DNA from 2 places in the Nocardiopsis coralliicola genome. Region 2 is predicted to be linked to the other one. Evidence: predicted binding sites of a transcription regulator. Region 2 holds the regulator's gene; the other holds the start of a gene.
The links. Region 2 encodes LexA, which represses DNA repair genes until DNA is damaged. Its sites were predicted from a motif close to TCGAACANNTGTTCGA; they were not measured.

Region 1 (3,204 bases), on a different contig from region 2:
TCCCTACGAGCCCGATTTCATGCCACTCCGACGTGCACAAACACGATGTCACGCAGCGTTGTCGTGTCTGATTTCAGCGCACCCACCTTTTTTCGCGGCCTGGTCGGCGAAAAGGTGCGAGTCGCAGCGTCGGATTGGTCGCTTTGGGCGATTTGAGGCAGGAGTGATCTCGCCACTCCGCGAAATGGAACGCGGCGCGCTGCCGCGCGTGGGCCCCCAAACCGGACACCCGCGCCCCGTCCGTGACTGGCGCCCGGTTTGGCCCGATATGTCGTCACGAAGAGTAAAAACTGCGCGGTGAATGAGCCGCGGAACGGTCACACCTCCCGGGTTTGCCGCGCATCCGCACTCGAAAAGGTAGGAGTCGGGGCGGCGATGGGGTGTTACCAAGGGTTCGCGAACCACCCGCGCTTACACGGCCGGCCAGCCGCCGACCCTGCAACCCCTGCAGTCCCGCTAATCACACCAGTCACACGAGTCACGCCCGCCCCGCGGCCCGCCGCCCGGCCGCCGCCCCAATGGCCCGGCTGCCCTCCCCGTCGGTGCCGCCTTTGGCTTGCCGGCGCACTGACCAGCCCGCCACCCGGCTGCCCCCGCGCGGGAGCCCGGAACCTCTCCCGTCTTGCTATCCACCCTCACCCCGCGGCCAGCCCGCCCCCGGCCGACCAGCCCGAGCCCCCTGCCCAGCCCCGCCGTCGGTGCTGCTTTTGCGCCTGTCCGACGCACTGAACACCGGCCGGCCGGCTACCGAGGAGCGGGAGCCTTCAGCCCGAGCCGCCTGAGCCCCGCGATCAACCGTGACTCTGGTCGTACACCGACCCGAAGCGAATGGACAGATCGGAAAGTCTGCCGGCGAAGCCGCCCTCGCTGTGATGCCGTAGGCCTGCCACACGACCCCCGCGCCCAGCAGAGACTCTGCCCAAAGACCGCCCGAAGCAACGGGCCAGCGCGGAGAGCCTGCCATCGGCGAAGCCGCCCCTGCCGTGTGGTCGCACGCCCCACCCGCCACCGCGCATACCCCGCTGCTGTGCGGCTCCTGCTGGTTTCCCTGCGGAAGGGGCTGCTAAAGTCTTATTCTAACAAGTGTTTGGTGGAACAACCGGTACGACGGTACACGGAAAGGACCTGTGGATGAGTGTCACCACCACGCGGCACCCCGGCGGGGTTGCCGAGATCGTGGTCGACGCGCCGCCCGTCAACGCGTTGACGGTGCAGGGCTGGTTCGACCTTGCCGCGGCGGTCGCCGCAGCGGGCCGGGACCCCGGAGTGCACGCCGTCGTCCTGCGGGCCGAAGGGCGCGGCTTCAACGCCGGCGTCGACATCAAGGAGATCCACGCGGCCGGCAGCAGCGGCGCGCTACTCGGCGCCAACCGCGGCTGCGCCGCGGCCTTCGCCGCCGTCTACGACTGCGCCGTGCCCGTCGTCGCCGCCGTTCAGGGCTTCTGCCTCGGCGGCGGCATCGGACTCGTCGGCAATGCCGACGCCGTCGTCGCCGCGGAAGGCGCCGAATTCGGGCTTCCCGAGGTCGACCGCGGTGCCCTGGGCGCCGCCACCCACCTCGCCCGCCTCGTCCCCCCGCACCGGCTGCGGACCATGGTCTACACCTGCAGGAACGCCACCGCCGAGGAACTCCACTCCTACGGTTCCGTCCACGCCGTCGTTCCCGCCGGGCAGCTGCGTGCGGCAGCGATGGAGCTGGCCGGAGAGATCGCCGCGAAGGACCCCGAGGTGATCCGCAGCGCCAAGGAATCCCTCAACGGGATCGACCCGGTCGACGTGAAGCGCAGCTACCGGTTCGAGCAGGGGTTCACCTTCGAACTCGGCCTCAGCGGCGCCGGTGACACCCACCGGTCCGCCTTCGCGGCCGGCTCCAACGGATCGGAGGCCGGATGACCAAGCTCATGGACGCCGACGCCATCGCCGCCACCCTGCGCGACGGCATGACCCTCGGCATCGGCGGCTGGGGATCCCGCCGCAAGCCGATGGCGCTGGTCCGCGCACTCTGCCGGACCGCGGTCCGCGACCTGACCGTCGTCTCCTACGGCGGCCCCGACGTCGGCCTGCTCTGCGCCGCCGGGAAGGTCCGCCGCGTCGTCGCCCCCTTCGTCACGCTCGACTCGCTGCCCCTCGACCCGTTCTTCCGGGCCGCACGCCAGAACGGCGAGGTCGAGTTCACCGAGTACGACGAGGGGATGTTCCTGTTCGGGCTGCTCGCCGCGGCCCACCGGCTGCCGTTCCTGCCCACGCCGGCCGGTATCGGCTCCGGCATCATGGCCGCCAACCCGCACCTGAAGACGGTCGTCTCGCCCTACCCCGATGGCCCGGACGCCGACCGCGAACTCGTCGCCATGCCGCCGCTCCACCTCGATGCGGCCTTCCTCCACACCAACCGCGCCGACGCCCGCGGCAACGGCCAGTACCTCGGCACCGACCCCTTCATGGACGACCTGTTCGCCAAGGCGGCCGAGCGCACCTACCTGTCCGCGGAGCGCATCGTCGACTCCTTCACCGGTCCGGTGCAGAGCCTGCTCATCAACCGGTCCATGGTCGCCGGCGTCGCCGAGGCACCGGGTGGCGCGGACTTCACCGAATGCCTTCCCGACTACGGCCGCGACGAGGAGTTCCAGCGCGCCTACGCAGCTGCGGCCGCCTCACCTCAGGCGTGGGCGGAGTTCGGCGGGCGCTACATCGCTGAGGGCGTCGCCGACGCCGGCAGTACCGACGCCCGGAAGGAGACCGGCCGATGACCGCCGCACCCGCCGCGACCACCGCCACCCGCGCCGAAGTCTCCGTTGCCGCCTGCGCCGATGCGTGGCGCGGCGACGGCGAGATCCTGGCCGCCGCCATGGGCACCGTGTCGATCCTCGGCGCCCGCCTCGCCCGCAGCACGTTCGAGCCCGATCTGCTCACCACCGACGGCGGCCCGCTGCTGAGCCGCGAGCCGCTGCCGCTCGGCCGCACCGCCGACCCCGGCACCGGCGGCGCCGAAGGCTGGCTGCCGTTCCGCGACCACCTCTGGCTGGTACTGCACGGCCGGCGCCACGTGATGATGGGCGCCTCCCAGCTCGACCGTTCCGGCCGCAGCAACATCTCCGCCATCGGCGACCGGGACCGGCCGAAGACCCAGCTTCTGGGCGCCCGCGGCGCGCCCGGAAACACCCGGTGCAACACGACGAGCTACTGGATCCCCAAGCACTCCCGGCG
Region 2 (3,204 bases):
CCTACTGCGGGCCGCGGGCCCGAACCGGGCAGCATCCGGGGAACCGCCGCAGCACAGCGCCGCCGGCGCGCCCGCGGCCGCCGCTCGCGCGCAGGCCGCATGCGGCCGCACCCTACGCCCGCAGGGGCGCGGGGCGCCGGATGCCCGGAAACCCGGGGGCGTCGCCGGGCCGGCTCCGGGGGCCGCAGCGGCCCGCGGCGGCGGCCTCGGCAGCCGGCGCGGCGGGCGGGGGCGCTCAGTGCCTGGGGACGCGCAGGATCTGGCCGGGCTCGAGCTCGGTGCCGGCCAGGCTGTTGAGTTCGACGATGGAGTGCACGGTACGGCGGGTGTCCTCTGCGGGGGCGACGCGCTCGGCGATGAGCCAGAGGCTGTCGCCCTCCTGGACCACCACGGTCGGGGACACCGAGCCGCTGAAGAACGACGCAACCGGAGCGGCGGAGGCGGAGCCGGCCGAGGCGGACGCCGCAAACAGCAGCGAGACCGCTCCGGTGGCCAGTGCGCAGAGCAGCGCCACGAGGACGGCGCGGCCGCGGAGGGTGAGCCGCATCCGGACGGCCGGGGGCGCACCGAACTCGGGCAGGCCGGATACGGCGGGCGGCGGCGTCCACTCGGGGACGTCGACGGCCCAGTCGTAGGGGGCCGCGGGACGCCGGTGCCCGGGCCGGGATTCGGGGCGGTGCGGCCGCGCCCCGGCGGACGGCTCGGACGCCCCGCGCTGGCGCGGGACGACCGGCGCGGCGCCGGACGGGCCGGGCGGCGCGGAATCGACCATGATCGCTCCCTTCGAACGCCCGTTCGTTGGAACATGCGTTCGACTAATACCGCATCCAGCCGTTTTTTTCATCACCATCTCGAACGTTTGTTTGATCTCACTGTGTGCAGGCACTACCGTTGGACACGCTTGACTTCCGGCTCCGGCGCGCGCGGTTGAACGCGGGGCGCACGGTTCCGGGACCGCCGTGACGCGGGGATCGTCGCCCGACAGAGCCCCGCGCGTCCCGCCGCAGCACTGACCCACCACCCACACGCGACGACCGCGAGATCACCGCCGAGGAGGCCGGCCGTGCCGGAGGAGAACCACGGAGCGCAGGAACCTCGCGCGGCCGGAGCGGGTCCCACCGCGCTCCGGCCCGTTCCCCCGCCGGAGCACGCCCCTGCAGAGGCGGACGGCGAAGCCGCCGCATCGGCGCAGGATGGTGCCCCCCGGCTCACCGCGCGCCAGCAGAGCGTCCTGAACTGCATTCACCGCTATGTGCGGCAGCGCGGCTATCCGCCGTCCATCCGGGAGATCGGGGACGCCGTTGGCCTGTCGAGCCCGTCCAGTGTCGCGCACCAACTGAAGGTCTTGCAACGCAAGGGGTACCTCCGGCGCGACCAGAACCGCCCGCGGGCGGTCGAGATTCGCATTCCGGGCCAAGCGCCGGTGCGCTCCTGGGACGAGCTCGAGGCCGACCCCCAGGGCGACCAGTCCCGAGCTGCGCATGTGCCGGTCGTGGGCCGGATCGCGGCGGGCGGGCCGATCCTCGCGGAGGAGTCGATCGAGGACGTCCTCACGCTGCCCAAGCAGATCGTCGGCGAGGGCCGCCTGTTCATGCTCACCGTGGTCGGCGACTCGATGACCGACGCCGCCATTACCGATGGTGACCTGGTCGTTGTCCGCCAGCAGCCGGAGGCCAACAACGGCGACATCGTGGCCGCACTGCTGGGCGACGAGGCCACCGTGAAGGTGTTCAAGCGGGAGCAGGACCACGTGTGGCTGCTGCCGCGCAACGACGCCTACGCACCGATCAACGGCGACGAGGCCACCATCCTGGGCAAAGTCGTCGCCGTGATGCGCCGGATGTGACCCCCCGCGCCACCCGCGTAACGAATCAGCCTCCTTTCGGATCGGCCCCGTGACCTTCACCTGAAGTCACGGGGCCGTTGCCGATTCGGAACGCATCGGAGACCCCTGGTGGCGGGCTTCCGGCACCCCCGGCCGCCGGGCGTCCGACCGGGGCGGCGGCGCGCCAGGGACCTTCGTCCCGAACCGGGGCGGCCTCCATCACCCGCGCTGCCCGCCCCGACCGGCGGAGGCCGCGGTGCTGCCGGGGCAGCGGGCGGCCGGGCGCCGTACGGTAGGGCCATGCCCGTCTCTCCCCTCCCCCTCCGGCGGCTCCCGCTGTGGCGGCACTGCCTGCGCACCGCCGCGGCCGTCGGCACCGCCGCCGCCCTCGCCGCGGGCTGCTCCCCTGCGGCGCCGCCCACCGCGGAGCTGCCCGGCGCCGATCCGGTCGAGCACGAAGTGGAGTTCGACGGCGGCTCCGGAACCGTGCCCGGCACTCTTGCCCTGCCGGCGGAGGCCGGAGAACCGGTGCCGGCCGCACTGATCGTGTCCGGGAGCGGGCCGACCGACCGGGACGGCAATTCTCCGGGGCGCCCCGACGCCGGGACCAACCTGAACCTGGCGCGGGTGCTCGCCGGCTCCGGCGTGGCGTCGCTGCGCTACGACAAGTACGGCAGCGGGGACCGCCCGGTGCCGGAGTCCGGCGAGGACGGCGCGGAGGCCTCCTACGGGCTGTTCGAAGAGGAGATGGCCGCCGCCTACGCGGAACTCGCGGCGCGGCCCGAGGTCGACCCCGAGCGCATCGCCGTGCTCGGCCACTCCGAGGGCGCCCTGTTCGCGCTGGGTGCCCCGGAGGCCGTCGAGGGCCCGCCGCCGGCCGGCCTGGTGCTGGTGGCCCCGCCGGGCGAGGTGTACCTCGACCTGATCGACCGGCAGATCACCGAGCAGGTGCGCTCGGCGGAGGCCGCCGGCAGCATGGACGCGGCCGGCGCCGCCGACCTGCTGACGGGCACCCGCACCGCGATCGCCCGGGTCCGCGCCGGAGAGCCGCTGCCGCAGGACCTTCCCGAGCAGATCGGGGGCATCTTCGCGCCGGAGACGGCCGGGTTCCTCCGCGAGATCGACGCACTGGACCCGGCGGAACTGGCCGCGGACCTCCCCCCGGGCATGCCGACCCTGGTCCTGCGCGGCACCGAGGACGCACAGGTGACCGCCGGCGAAGTGGACCGCCTGGCTGCGGCCCTCGGCACCGAGCAGATCGGCCTGGACGGCGCCGACCATGTCCTGCGCACCCGCCCCGGCGGCCCGGGCTCGGCGGCCGCCCCCGACGACCAGCGCCCCTTCACCCCGGATGCGGACGGCCCTCTCGCCGCATTCTT

Region 1: the regulator LexA is predicted to act here: its motif matches at 1,076-1,091, upstream of ACYVGT_RS05915 (enoyl-CoA hydratase family protein).

Annotation. Positions count from the first base shown of each region.
Region 1 is NZ_BAAGXT010000005.1:62,905-66,108, reverse strand. Features, by position in the region: gene ACYVGT_RS05915 (enoyl-CoA hydratase family protein) at 1,132-1,893, shown strand; gene ACYVGT_RS05910 (CoA transferase subunit A) at 1,890-2,747, shown strand; gene ACYVGT_RS05905 (CoA-transferase subunit beta) at 2,744-3,204, shown strand, end outside.
Region 2 is NZ_BAAGXT010000024.1:10,373-13,576, forward strand. Features, by position in the region: gene ACYVGT_RS17075 (LysM peptidoglycan-binding domain-containing protein) at 236-772, opposite strand; gene lexA (transcriptional repressor LexA) at 1,064-1,846, shown strand; gene ACYVGT_RS17085 (alpha/beta hydrolase family protein) at 2,126-3,204, shown strand, end outside.